DNA from 2 places in the Microbispora sp. KK1-11 genome. Region 1 is predicted to be linked to the other one. Evidence: riboswitches for the same ligand, from Rfam matches in the RefSeq annotation. Region 1 holds a riboswitch; the other holds the start of a gene.
What was found. A riboswitch is a leader RNA that binds a small molecule or an ion and turns the genes downstream of it on or off. The one in region 1 is predicted to bind S-adenosylmethionine.
Positions count from the first base shown of each region.

Region 1 (7,028 bases):
TCTCGGCCGCGGCGGCCGGCCTGGCCGTGCTCGCGGCGTCCCTGGCGGCTCCGGCGGCGGCGTTCGCGAACGACAGCGCGGCCACCAAGCCGCTGCACCTGCGCAAGGGCCTGACTCTCAGGATCCCGTCGTCCTGGAAGGTCGACGACAGTCGCAAGGACTGGCTCCGGGTCATCACCGGCTCGTGCCCGACCAAGGGCACGGACATGTACGGCTTCCGCGACTCGGGCTGCCACAGCTTCTGGGTCATGGGACCCAAGGCCATCAAGATCGGTCACGAGCTGTTCCAGAAGTACACGCCGGACGGCCCGTTCTATCCGGCCACCGACGTCGGGCCCTGCCCGGTCAAGAAGAACCTCTACATCCACCAGACCAAGCTCGCGGAGAAGGGGCTGCGGCAGGTCGGGCCGGGGCACAAGGCGTACTACCGCGACTGGGCGGGCACCTGCGGGACCATGACCTCGGGCAAGGTGAAGGCCCGCTTCAACCAGCGCGAATGGTATCTGCCGACGTCGAAGATCCTGGTGATCGACCAGTGGAAGACGCCGGGCCTGAGCACGATTCTCGAGAACGCCACTTGGAACTGACGCCGCGTTCGGTGACCTTTCGCCTATCGGGCCGCAAGTCGTCCGCAAGCGACCGCGCCTAGTGTGCCGGGCATGTTCAGAAAGACGATCTCGGCCGCGGCGGCCGGCCTGGCCGTGCTGGCGGCCACCCTGACGGCTCCGGCTGCGGCGTTCGCGAGCGAAAGCGGCGGCACCAAGCAGGTCCGTCTGCGGGGCGGCCTGACCCTCACGATCCCCAAGTCCTGGAAGGTGGCCACGACCGGCAAGGACTGGGTGCGCGTCATCACCGGCTCGTGCCCCACCTACGGCACCGAGGACTTCGGGTTCCGTGACTGGGGATGCCACAGCTTCTGGGTGCTGGGCCCGAAGGCGCTCAAGATCGGGCTCCGCACGTTCCAGGCGTACAAGCCGAAGTACGGCTACGACCCGGCGACCGACGTCAGCATCTGCCCCAAGAGCTACAAGCTGTACAAGGGCGAGTGGAAGGTCGCGGACAAGGGGCTGCGGCAGGTCGGGCCGGGCCACAAGGCGGACTACCACAAATGGGCGGCGACCTGCGTGGACAAGAAGTGGCGGGTGAAGCTGCACTACAACCAGCGCGAGTGGTATCTGCCCACGTCGAAGATCCTGATCCTCGACCAGTGGGACCACCCGCAGCTGAACGCGATCCTCAAGAACGCGACCTGGAGCTGACCGGCCTTCCGAACGGCCTTCCGAGCGGCCCGGACGTTCAGGAACGCGTCCTGGACACGGCCGCTCCTCCCGCGGCCATCGCGATCAGGGCGGGCGCGAGCAGGAACGCCGTGTGCGTCCCGAAGCCGTCGCCCAGCGCGCCGAGCACGAACGGCCCGCTGCCCGAGCCCACGCCCGCCCAGATCGAGGCCGTGCCCGACGCCTGGTCCGGCCGGCCTCCCGACACATCGATCATGCGCGTGAGGCCCATCGGGAACTGCACCGAGATGCCGAGCCCGCTGAGCGCGAGTCCGGCGTAGCAGACCGGCGCCGAGGTCCCGGTCCAGAACAGCGCCCAGCCCGCCAGGGTCACCCCGAGTGAGGCCAGCAGCACCGATCCCGGCGCGAAGCGCAGGGCCAGCCGGGCGCCGCCGAACCGGCCCGCCGCCATGCCGGCCAGCATCGCGCTCAGCCCGGTCGCCGCCACGCCCGGCGACAGCCCGGTCCGCTGGGAGAGCAGCTCGGCGGCCCACAGGTTGAAGGCGAACTCGAGGGCCACGCAGCACAGCAGGACCACCCCGGCGACGTGGAAGCGCCAGCCGTACGGGATTCTGCGGGAGGTCGCGGACGACGGCGGCGGCGGGGCGGGCACAGGCGGCACCCAGACCCGGCCCATGAGCAGGGCCAGCAGGAGGGTGGAGGCCACCGGCACGAACAGCGCGGACCGCCATCCGGCCGGCGACTCGGCCACCACGCTGAAGGCGTAGGTGGTGGCGATTCCGGCGGTCACGGCGACCGCGTTGGCCTCGCTGATGACGGCCGCCCCCGCGGGACCGTGGTGATCGCTGAGCACCGCCATCATCACGTACAGCGCCGTCGAACCGCAGCAGCCGGCGAGCGTGAAACCGGTCAGTGTGAACGGGAGCGCGTGCCCGAACGCGACGAGGAGCACCCCGGCGTTCATCCCGGTCAAACCGGCCCAGGTGACGACACGGCGCCCGAACCGCCTGGTCAGCGCGGGCAGGGCCAGCCCGCCCGCGATGCCGCCGAGTGCCATCCCCGTGCCGTGCAGTCCGGCGACGGCCTGGGACACGCCGAGTTCGGCGCGCAGGAGGGGCAGGGCGGCCGACAGGCCGTAGAGGTAGGTGGCGAAGGTGGCGAGCTGGAGATAGATCAACCAGGTGGGGCTGTCCCTGGTGACCTTTATGTTGCGGTCCAAAACCAGGCAAGGGTAGCGCAACGGATCATCCGGGAACGAGACCCGAGCACCCGGTGTGGCGCTCAGCACAGGGCGCCGGCGCGGATCAGCACAGGGCGTCAGCCCGGAGCAGCACAGGGCGTCAGCCCGGAGCAGCACGGGCGCCGGCCCGGTCAGCGCAGCGCGGAGAGCTGGTCCTCGAACCAGCGCTGAGGCGGCAGGGCGGTGGCGGCCTTCCGCAGCCGCAGGCCGCGCGTGAGCCGCTCCTGCTCCGGCAGCGTCAGCGCCTCGTACAGCGCCGCCGCCGTGCCGGACACGTCGTAGGGGTTGACGAGCAGGGAGTCGGCTCCCAGCTCGGCCGCCGCGCCGGCCTCGCGGGACAGCACCAGCGCGCATCGGGGCGACAGGATCGGTCCCTCCTTGGCCACCAGGTTCATGCCGTCCCTGATCGGATTGACGAGCAGGACGTCGGCCAGCCGGTAGGCGGCCAGCGAGCGCGGGTAGTCGTCGTTCACGTTGAGGATCAGCGGGTCCCAGTCCTCGGTCGCGTACTCGTCCTCGATCTCCTTGGCGCAGCGCTGCACGGCCGCCGTGTACTCGCGGTACTCCGGCAGGTCGTGGCGGGAGGGGTAGGCGAACGCGAGGTGGACGACCCGGCCGTGCCATTCGGGATGGGCGGCCAGGAACTCCTGGTAGGCCCGCAGGCCGCGCACGATGTTCTTGGACAGCTCGGTGCGGTCGATGCGCACGATCAGCTTGCGGTCGCCCACGAGGTCCCTGATCACGGTCATGTGCGACTCGACGTCCTGCTCGGCCGCCCGGGTCAGCAGCGCCTCGCCGTTCACGCCGAGCGGGTGGACGCCGATCCTGGTGGTCCGCCCGTCGTGCGTCACCGTACGGGCGGCGTGGTCCACCCGGGCTCCGAGCAGCGTCTCGCAGCAGTCCATGAAGGCGCGGGCCCAGCGCCCGGTGAGGAATCCGGCGTGGTCGGCGCCGAGGATGCCGGTCAGCACCTCCGCCACGACGTCCTCGGGCAGCAGCGCGAAGTATTCCGGCGGCGCCCAGGGCGTGTGCGAGAAGTGGGCGATGCGCAGGTCGGGCCGCTCGACCCGGAGCATCGCCGGGGTCAGCGTCAGGTGGTAGTCCTGCACCATGACGCGCGCCCTGTGGGCCGCCTCCTCGGCCAGGGCGAGCGCGAAGGCGCCGTTGTACGTGCGGTACGACTCCCACTCCCGCCGGAACCGCGTGCCGAACTCGGGGGCGAAGGGCGTGTTGTAAAGCAGGTGGTTGACGAACCAGAGGGTCGAGTTGGCGACGGCGTTGTAGGCGCGGTGGAAGACCGCGGGCGGGATGTCCAGCATGCGGATGGGCCCCGTCTCGAAGGCCCGGTCGAGCCGCCCGCCCGGCGCCTGGCGCACCGCGCCCCTGTCGCCGTCCGACAGCGCCGCGCAGACCCACAGGACGTCGGTGTCTTTGACCACCTCGGACAGGCCGGAGACGAGCCCGCCCCCGCCCCTGCGCATGGTCAGGCCGCCGTCGTCCGACAGCGTGAAGGACACGGGGCCCCGGTTGGACGCGATCAGAACGGTGCTGCTCATCTTGGGGTTCCCTCGATCAGAGCGGGCGCGCATGCCGGAAGATTAATAAAAGCCGACCTCCGTCAATAGGATGTCAACCGATCGCGGGAGGGCTGAATACGGCATGGCACTGGACGACACGACCGAGGACCTGGCCCGATCGGCTGCCCAGGGGGACCATCGCGCGCTCGGTGAACTGCTGCGGCGCATCGAGCCCGACGTCCTGCGGCACTGTGAGCGGCTTCTACCGTATCGGCAGGACGCCGAGGAGGCCGCGCAGGACACGCTGCTCGCCGTGGCGCGCAACATCGCGAGGTTCGAGGGGCGGGCCAAGTTCAGCACCTGGCTGCACATCGTGACCGTGAACTGCGCCAGGACCACCTACCGCTCGCTGAAGCGGCGCTCGTCGGAGCAGGCGGAGGAGCTGCCCGAGCAGCGGCCCGATCCCCGGCGGGTGAGCGTCATCGCGGGGTCGCGGCTCGACCTGCTCGACGCGATGGAGGCGCTCGAGACCGAGCGGCCCGACCTGGCTCAGGCGCTCGTGCTGCGCGACATCTGCCAGCTCGACTACGCGGAGGTCGCCGACCAGCTGAAGATCCCCCTCGGGACGGTCAAGTCCCGTATCCACCAGGCGCGCAAGTACGTGCAGAGTGCCCTCGGTGAGGCGTACGGCTGATACAGATCGTCTCGCTATGTGAGACGCCGGAACGGACACCGGGGACGCCGGGGTACAGTGCTAGGGACCTTTCCCGGAAGGTCCTACAACTGAACATGCTCATCCAGAGGGGTGGAGGGACCGGCCCTGCGAAGCCCCGGCAACCTCCCCGGTGTCGAACTCGTGCCCACGAGGCCCGGCCGGGACAGGTGCCAATTCCGGCTCGCGGCCAAGGTGGTCGCGAGCGAAGATGAGGGAAAGGCCTCGCTTCATGGCGCACACCAGCACTGCCGCGAACACCGTCGAGTTCGGCCCCGCCACCGGTCTTTCGTGTCGCGAATGCGGCGCTCTCTATGACCTCGGCCCGATCTTCGCCTGTACGGAGTGTTTCGGCCCCCTTGAGGTGGCGTACGACTTCGGCGAGGTTCGCCGGGAGGACATCGAGTCCGGTCCGGCGAACATCTGGCGGTACCGCTCCCTGCTCCCCGTTCCCGCCGGCGCGGCGGCCAAGCCCAACCTCCAGCCCGGCTGGACCAAGCTCGTGAAGGCCGACAGGCTGGCGGCCGAGCTGGGCCTGCGGTCGCTGCACGTCAAGGACGACTCGGGCAACCCGACCCACTCCTTCAAGGACCGGGTCGTCGCGATCGCGCTGGAGGCCGCGCGCAACTTCGGCTTCCACACCCTGTCGTGCTCCTCCACCGGCAACCTGGCCGGCGCGGTGAGCGCGGCCGCCGCCCGGGCCGGGCTGGACTCCTGCGTGTTCATCCCCGCCGACCTGGAGCCGGCCAAGGTGACCATGGCCGCCGTGTACGGCGGCCGCCTGGTCGCCATCGACGGCAACTACGACGAGGTCAACCGCTTCTGCTCCGAGCTCATCGGTGATGAGCTGGGCGAGAAGTGGGGCTTCGTCAACGTCAACCTCCGGCCCTTCTACGCCGAGGGCTCGAAGACGCTGGCGTACGAGATCGCCGAGCAGCTCGGCTGGCGGCTGCCCGACCAGATCGTCATTCCGGTGGCCTCCGGCTCGCAGCTCACGAAGATCGACAAGGGCTTCCGTGAGCTGATCAAGCTGGGGCTGGTCGAGGAGCGGCCCTACCGGATCTTCGGGGCGCAGGCCGAGGGCTGCTCGCCGGTCTCGCAGGCGTTCAAGGCCGGGCAGGACGTGGTGCAGCCGGTGCGGCCCGACACCATCGCCAAGTCCCTCGCCATCGGCAACCCGGCGGACGGGCCGTACGTGCTCGACATCGCGCGGCGGACGGGCGGCGCGGTGGAGGACGTGAACGACCAGGAAGTGGTCGACGCGATCCGCCTGCTGGCCAGGACGGAGGGCGTCTTCGCCGAGACCGCGGGCGGCGTCACGGTCGGCGTGCTGCGCAAGCTGGTGCGCGAGGGCCGCCTCGACCCCGACGCCGAGACCGTGGTGCTCAACACCGGTGACGGGCTCAAGACCCTCGACGCGGTGGCCGAGCACGCCCGTCCCGCCGCCGTCATCCGTCCCTCTCTCGACGCCTTCCGTGCGGCATTCGCCAACTGAAAGCGTTTCAAAAGGCCCATCGGCAGTAACGAAAGCGAGCGAACAATGAGCGTTTCCGTGCGGATTCCGACGATTCTCCGGACGTACACCAACGGAGCCGCGGAGGTGAGCGGTGAGGGGGGAACGCTCCGCGAGGTCCTGCAGAAGCTGGACGCGGACTACCCCGGCATCGGCGGACGCATCCTGGACGAGACGGGTAAGATCCGGCGTTTTGTCAACGTCTACGTCGGGGAAGAGGACGTCCGATTCGCCGACGGTCTGGACACCGCCACGCCGGACGGGGTGCAGATTTCGGTCATCCCCGCCGTCGCCGGAGGCTGAGCCGCCGCGCCGGGGCCGAGCATCTGACATGCACTTCTATCGTCCAAGAAGTCATGCGATGCCATGGCAAATGGTGTAGCTCTCAACTATTCAACAGCAAAGTGAATATTCTTCGATCCCGCTTTGAGCGAACGCCAAGTAGTAGTTTGCGGATTGACTCTGTTGTCCTACGCCTTGACACGGGTATGGTCGAGGACGATCGACAAAACCGGGGGCTTCTTGGGTGTGGTCCCCAGCCCAGCAAGAGGAGTCGGAAGTGGCGCAGGGCACCGTCAAATGGTTTAACGCGGACAAGGGCTACGGCTTCATCGCGGTAGACGGTGGTAAGGACGTGTTCGTCCATTACTCGGCAATCATGATGGACGGCTACAAGGCCCTCGAGCAGGGTCAGCGGGTTGAGTTCGACATCACGCAGGGTCAGAAGGGCCCGCAGGCGGAAGCCGTACGGGCCGTCTGATCCCGTCATCGACCTTGGAAGGCCCGGCACGCGGATCCGCGTGCCGGG
Region 1 covers NZ_VIRJ01000026.1:10,930-17,957, forward strand. Annotated here, with positions in the region: gene FLW16_RS30305 (hypothetical protein) at 1-587, shown strand, start outside; gene FLW16_RS30310 (hypothetical protein) at 660-1,259, shown strand; gene FLW16_RS30315 (sugar MFS transporter) at 1,297-2,457, opposite strand; gene FLW16_RS30320 (trehalose-6-phosphate synthase) at 2,610-4,034, opposite strand; gene FLW16_RS30325 (RNA polymerase sigma factor) at 4,138-4,689, shown strand; SAM riboswitch class I at 4,786-4,925, shown strand; gene thrC (threonine synthase) at 4,919-6,202, shown strand; gene FLW16_RS30335 (MoaD/ThiS family protein) at 6,248-6,523, shown strand; gene FLW16_RS30340 (cold-shock protein) at 6,780-6,980, shown strand.

Region 2 (7,028 bases), on a different contig from region 1:
GGCGCTGTTTGGTCATGGGCGTGGTCAACGTGACCCCCGACTCCTTCTCCGACGGGGGGCAGTGGTTCGACGCCGACGTGGCGATCAGGCACGGCCTCGACCTGGTGGCCGAGGGCGCCGACATCGTCGACGTGGGCGGCGAGTCCACCCGTCCGGGCGCGGCGCGGGTGTCCCTGGAGGAGGAGCTGCGCCGCGTCGAGCCGGTGATCCGCACGCTCACCGAGGAGGGCGTGACGGTCAGCGTCGACACCATGCGCGCGGAGGTGGCCGAGGCGGCCGTCGCGGCAGGGGCGAAGCTCGTCAACGACGTGAGCGGCGGGCTGGCCGATCCGGCGATGCCGCGGGTGGTGGCCGCGACCGGCGTGCCGTACGTCGTGATGCACTGGCGCGGGCACAGCCGCGACATGGACAGCCGGGCCATCTACAGCGACGTCGTGACCGAGGTGGCGGAGGAGCTGCGCAAGCGGGTCGACTCCGTGCTGGCCGAGGGCGTGCGGGAGGAGCAGATCGTGCTCGACCCCGGCCTCGGATTCTCCAAGAACGCCGAGCACAACTGGGCCCTGCTGGCCGGGATCGGCGAGCTCAACCGCCTCGGCCGCCCGTTGCTGATCGGAGCGTCGCGGAAACGCTTCCTCGGCCGCCTGCTGGCGGGGCCCGACGGTGAGCCCCGGCCGTTCGACGGCAGCGACGACGCCACGCTCGCCGTCACCGCGCTCGCCGCGCGGGCCGGCGCGTGGTGCGTGCGGGTGCACCGGGTGCGGGCGAACGCCGACGCGGTGCGAGTGGCCGCCGCGTGGAGGGCAGCAGCCGTACGACACGCTGACGAGGGCCGGTGACGAGATGCCGACAGGGACGCCGATGAAGGACATCGAGGAGCTCAACCAGGCGTTCTACAACGCCATCGAGAGCGGCGACCTCGACAAGATGTCGGAGATCTGGACAGAGGACGTCCCTGGACGTCCTGCCATGTGCGTCCACCCCGGCTGGCCCATGCTGACCGGCCGGTCGGAGGTGCTGCGCTCCTGGGCGCTCATCATGGCCAACACGCCGTACATCCAGTTCGTGCTGACCGACGTGCAGACGACCGTGATCGGGGACGTCGCCGTGGTCACCTGCGCGGAGAACATCCTCACGGCCGCCGACACCGACGAACCGGGCTTCGCGGCCGGCCGGGTCGTCGCCTCCAGCACCTACGTGCGGACCGGGACCGGCTGGCGGCTGTGGCTCTACCACGGCTCGCCGGTCCTCCAGAGTGACGACGACGAGGAGGATCAGGAGCAGTGACGGCGCGGGCGGCGACCGGCCGTGACACCGTGCGGTTGACGGGTCTGCGGGCCCGCGGCAGGCACGGCTGCCTGCCCGCCGAGCGTGAGCTGGGCCAGGAGTTCGTGATCGACGTGGCCCTGTGGTTCGACACCGCCCCGGCGGCGGCGGCCGACGACCTGACGCTCACCGTGGACTACGGGGCACTGGCGACGGAGCTCGTCCGCATCGTTGAGGGCGAGCCGGTCAACCTCATCGAGACCCTCGCCGAGCGGCTGGCGGCGGCCTGCCTGGCCCACGAGCTGGTCGAGGAGGCGGAGGTCAGCGTGCACAAACCGGCGGCGCCCATCCCGCTGCCGTTCGGCGACGTGGTGGTGACGATCAGAAGGGGTCGCGCATGAGGGTCGTGATCGCGCTCGGCAGCAACCTCGGCCGCCGCATCGAGAACCTCCAGGGAGCCGTCGACTCGCTGTTCGACGCCCCCGGGCTCACGTTCGTGGCGGTGTCGCCGGTCTATGAGACCGATCCGGTCGGCGGCCCCGAGCAGGGCCCCTACCTCAACGCGGTCGTGATCGCCGAGAGCATGCTCGACCCCCGCACGCTGCTCGACCGCGCGCAGAGCGTCGAGAACGCGTTCGGCCGCGAGCGCAGGGAGCGGTGGGGCCCGCGCACGCTCGACGTCGACCTCATCACGGTCGGGAGTCTCATGTCGGACGACCCCGAGCTCACGCTCCCGCACCCCCGGGCGCACGAGCGGGCGTTCGTGCTGGTCCCGTGGGCGCAGGCCGATCCGGCGGCGGTGCTGCCGGGGCGCGGGTCGGTGGCGGCCCTGCTGGCCGACACGGACCAGAGCGGGGTGCGGCTGCGGCCCGACCTCGTGCTCGAACCCCCGGCCTGATCGACGAGGAGTCCCCGCGTGAAGCCCAGCAATCCCGGCGTTCTCGTCGGTCTCGTGGTCGTGTTCGCTCTGCTCACCTGGGGGCTGCTGCGGCAGTTCTACTCCGTGGTGCCGACCCTGCCGTGGACCGCGATCCCCACCACGCTGCTGCTGGCCGTCGGCGAGGCGTACACGGGCTGGCTGACCCGGGCGAGGATTCTGCGCCGCCCGGACACCAAGCCCGTCGAGCCGCTGGCCGTCGCCCGCCTGGCGGCGCTGGCCAAGGCCACGGCGTACGTCGGGGCGGCGTTCGGCGGCATCTTCGCCGGGTTCGTGGTGCACGTGCTCGAACTGCTCGACCTGGACAAGCCACGCCAGGACGCGTTGGTCGGAGGCGGGTCGTTCGTGGCCTGCGTGATCCTGATCTGCGCGGCGCTGTTCCTCGAGCACTGCTGCCGGGTGCCCGGCAAACCGTCAGGCGAGACCTGATCCCCTACTTGTCGATGTCGCCGACCACGAAGAACATCGAGCCGAGGATCGCGATCATGTCGGCGACCAGGTTGCCCGGCAGCATCTCCCGCAGCACCTGGATGTTGTTGTAGGAGGCGCTGCGCAGCTTGAGCCGCCACGGCGTCTTCTCGCCCCGCGACACGAGGTAGTAGCCGTTCAGGCCGAGCGGGTTCTCCGTCCAGGCGTACGTGTGGCCCTCGGGCGCCTTCAGCACCTTCGGCAGCCGCTGGTTGATCGGTCCCGGCGGCAGGTGCCGCAGGCGCTCGACGCAGGCGTCGGCCAGGTCGAGGGAGACCTTGACCTGTTCGAGCAGCACCTGGAACCGGGCCTGGCAGTCCCCGGCCGACCGGGTCACGACCTTCACCGGCAGCTCGCCGTACGCGAGGTAGGGCTCGTCGCGCCGCAGGTCGAAGTCGACGCCCGAGGCCCGCGCGATGGGGCCGCTCACGCCGTACTGCATGATCGTCTCGCGGTCGAGCACGCCGACGCCGCGGGTGCGGGCCAGGAAGATCTCGTTGCCGGCGATCAGCTCCTCGATGTCGGGCAGCCGCCGCCGCACGGCCGCGACGGCGGCGGTGACGCGGTCGAGCCAGCCCAGGGGCAGCTCCTCCTTCAGCCCGCCCACCCGGTTGAACATGTAGTGCATGCGGCCGCCGGAGATCTCCTCCATGACGTGCTGCAGGGTCTCCCGCTCGCGGAAGGCGTAGAAGACCGGCGTGATCGCGCCGAGCTCCAGGGGATAGCTGCCGAGGAACATCAGGTGGCTGAGCACGCGGTTGAGCTCGGCCAGCAGCGTCCTGGCCCACACCGCCCTGGGCGGGGGCTGCATGCCCAGCATGCGCTCGACCGCGAGCACCACGCCCAGCTCGTTGGCGAACGCCGACAGCCAGTCGTGCCGGTTGGCGAGCACGATGATCTGCCGGTAGTCGCGCACCTCGAACAGCTTCTCCGCGCCGCGGTGCATGTAGCCGACGATCGGCTCGGCGGCCGTGATGCGCTCGCCGTCGAGGACGAGTCGCAGCCGCAGCACGCCGTGGGTGGAGGGGTGCTGCGGGCCGATGTTGAGGATCATGTCCTCGGTGGCCAGCTCCCTCGCCTGCACGGCGTCGGCTCCCGCGCCGATCCCCACGATGCGTTCGGTGCGCCCGCCCTCCTGCTCGGTCGTCATGCCCTCCATGCTTTCACGCTCATCACGTGGGAGCGAAGACGGCGAAGGCATCAGACGAACTCGACCACGGTCCCATGCCGACGGCAGTAGCCTGCTGTCCGACTTAAGGCTAGCCTTGATTTCGGGAGGGCACTCTTGGGTGGACGGTGAAGGTCACAGATGAGTACGCCGCCTGGTTCAGGACGCTGCTCAAGGAGGATCTCGACTCGGCGATCCAGGTTGCTCAGGCCGTCGCCGCTCTGCGGGAGGAAGGGCCGACGTTGGTAGGCCTCGACTACACCAGCGACGAAGAGGAGTGATCATGCCGAAGAGGGCGCCGGGGGATTGGGCCGACCTCGAGCGGGAAGTGCACGAGGCCGGCGTCTCCCCTTCCGTGATCGAGCAGGGCGCCAGGAAGCTTCTTGCCGAGGCGCGCGGTCATCAGCTCGCCGAGGCACGAAAGCAACTTGGGCTCGGCCAGAGGGACGTCGCGGCTGTCATGGGTCTGAGCGTTGCCCGGGTCTCACAGATCGAGCATGGAGAGGTCACATCCCTCGACGTCATCGCTCGCTATGTAGAGGCGCTCGGGGCCCGCTTGGACCTGGTCGTCGACTTCGGCGATCGGACGCTGCGCTTGCCGGTCAGCGAGAAGTCGACGGATGCCGCTTGATCGGGGACCTCTTGGACGAGACCCCCAGGCTGACCTTCCGTCTTCAGGCGGTGGCGATTTCGCGTAGGGCCTCGACGAGGCGGTCGACGTGTTCGGTGGTCGTGCCGATGCCGACCGAGGCGCGTACGGCGCTGAACGTGCCGTCCGCGCAGCCGCCGTCCTCCCCGCCGCCGAGGAGGTGGCGGACGAACGGATGGGCGCAGAACTTGCCGTCCCTGACGCCGATGCCCCATTCGGACGACAGCGTCTCGGCGACCTCGCGGGCCGTACGGCCCTCGACGGTGAACGACACGATGCCGACGCGCGGGTGGTCCTGGCCCCACAGCGACAGCTCGCGTACGCCGGGGATCGTGGCGAGCCCGGCGCGCAGGCGGGCGAGCAGCCGCTCCTCCTCCCGCACCAGCGCGGTCCAGCCGGTCGCGGTCAGCGCGTCGCAGGCGGCGGCGAGCGCGATCGCGCCGAGCACGTTTGGGGTGCCCGCCTCGTGCCGCGTCTCGGGGTCGTCGCTCCACTCGGTGGTCTCGCCCACCGCCTGTACGGCTCCGCCGCCGCGCAGGTACGGATCGGCGTCGGCGAGCCAGTCGGGGCGGCCCACGAGCACCCCGGCGCCGAACGGGGCGTAGAGCTTGTGCCCGGAGAAGGCCACGTAGTCGAGGTCGAGCGCGGCGAGGTTGAGCTCGCGGTGGGGGACGAGCTGGGCGGCGTCCACGGCGATCCGTGCGCCGTGCCGGTGGGCGATGTGGGCCAGCCCGGCGATCGGCCACAGCTCGCCCGTCACGTTGGAGGCGGCGGTCACGACGAGCAGGGCCGGGCCCTCGACCGCGGCCAGCGCCTCGTCGGCCGCCCTGATCGCCTCGCCGGGAAAGGCGGGCGGGGCGAGCCGTACGGCGTTCGGCCAGGGCAGCAGCGAGGCGTGGTGCTCGGTCTCGAACACGACGACGGTGGTGCCCTCGGGGAGGCTGCGGGCCAGCAGGTTCGTGGCGTCGGTCGTGTTGCGCACGAAGATCAGCGCGTCGCCGGGGCGGGCGCCGACGAAGGCCCGCACGGTGTGCCTGGCCTGCTCATACCTGGCCGTCGTGAGCTGCGAGGCGTAGCCCGCACCCCGGTGGACGCTGGAGTAGGCCGGCAGCGCCGCCGCGACGGCGGCGTTCACCGGCTCGAGACAGGGCGCGCTCGCCGCGTAATCGAGGTTCGCGTACGGCACGAGCCTGCCGCCCCTGACGGGCACCTCCAGGCCGGCGCCCACGACAGCCGGTAGGCGCACGGGCTCGGAGATGCGGGTGACGGCCTGCTGGACGAAGGTGAGTGCGGACAACGCCATGCCTCCTCGGGGTTGGGGACCCCGGCCATGGCATCGGAAGTCGGAGCCCGCGCTTGCCCGGCACACCTCGTGCCGGACCCGGTCCTCACCCGGGGCACCCCGCCGCGAGCGCGAGGGTTGCCGGCCAGCAAGCCGGGGCTTGACGCTGGCACTCATGACCTGGACGGCACTATAACCCGACACCGCCCTCCGCCCGCAAGTGCGGGCGACCCATGCGAAGTCAGTCGTTGTCGACCGTCACGCCCAGGATGTGGGCGAACATCGGCGCGAGTTCCATCAGCTGGACGCCGCTGATGGTCGCGCCGCGCAGCGCGTCGTAGCCGTCGGAGATGCCCAGCGACACGGCGCCGCGCAGGTCGACCCGGGACATGCGCGCCTTGTCGAACCGCACCCGTTCCAGCGTGGAGCCGGGGAAGGCGACGCCGGTCAGCGTGGCGCCCGCGAAGTCCACGTCGCGCAGCGTGCACTCGACGAACGTGACCTCCCGCAGGTCGGCCGCGCGGAGGTTGACCGAGTCGAGCTTGCACCGATGGAAGAGCACATGGTTCATCTCGGCGCCGGGCAGCGCCGTGCCGGCCGGGGCGCTCATGATGATCTCCGCATCCGCCCAGACGGACTCGGTGAGGTCGCCGCCCACCCAGCGCACGCCGTTCAGCCACACGTCGGAGAACCGGGCGCGCCGATATCGGCCGCCGGCGAACGTCACCGAGGTGAACGCCGACTCCATGAACCGGGAGTTGGACGCCTCGGCGTCCTCGAACTCCCGGCCGTCGAACAGGACCGTGTCGTAGTCGCCGCCCCGAGCGAGCCGGCCCTCGAACGGTTCGAGGTGATCGGCATAGGGCAACTCGCCGAGTTCGCGGGGTTCCCTGCGATGCTGTTCGCGGCGCTTCGGCATCGCCCCAACCTACGCCATGACGGACCCCCACGCCCGTACTCCCAGGCGAGGCCTTTCATCCGTATTGTTGTCCATTGTGAAGTTTGATCCCTGGAATGCCGAGTTCATCGCGTACCCCTATGACGCCTACCGCGACCTGCGCGACAACGATCCGGTCAGCTTCTTCGAGCCGACAGGGCAGTGGCTGATCGCCCGCCACGCGGATGTGAACGCGCTGCTGCGCGACCGGCGTCTCGGCCGGTCCTACCTGCACGTGGCGACGCATGAGGCGTTCGGCCGCGAGCCCGAGCCGGAGTTCCAGGAACCGTTCTGGCGGGTGATCCGGGCCGGGATGCTCGACGT
Region 2 covers NZ_VIRJ01000043.1:18,527-25,554, reverse strand. Annotated here, with positions in the region: gene folP (dihydropteroate synthase) at 1-836, shown strand, start outside; gene FLW16_RS38875 (nuclear transport factor 2 family protein) at 859-1,284, shown strand; gene folB (dihydroneopterin aldolase) at 1,281-1,664, shown strand; gene folK (2-amino-4-hydroxy-6-hydroxymethyldihydropteridine diphosphokinase) at 1,661-2,161, shown strand; gene FLW16_RS38860 (DUF3180 domain-containing protein) at 2,180-2,629, shown strand; gene FLW16_RS38855 (NADH-quinone oxidoreductase subunit D) at 2,634-3,818, opposite strand; gene FLW16_RS38850 (hypothetical protein) at 3,965-4,117, shown strand; gene FLW16_RS38845 (helix-turn-helix domain-containing protein) at 4,120-4,467, shown strand; gene FLW16_RS38840 (aminotransferase class V-fold PLP-dependent enzyme) at 4,511-5,782, opposite strand; SAM riboswitch class IV at 5,833-5,948, opposite strand; gene FLW16_RS38835 (pentapeptide repeat-containing protein) at 6,009-6,686, opposite strand; gene FLW16_RS38830 (cytochrome P450) at 6,763-7,028, shown strand, end outside.
Region 2: it holds a riboswitch for S-adenosylmethionine, as region 1 does, so the genes downstream of both, FLW16_RS38840 (aminotransferase class V-fold PLP-dependent enzyme) here and thrC (threonine synthase) in region 1, are expected to answer to the same signal.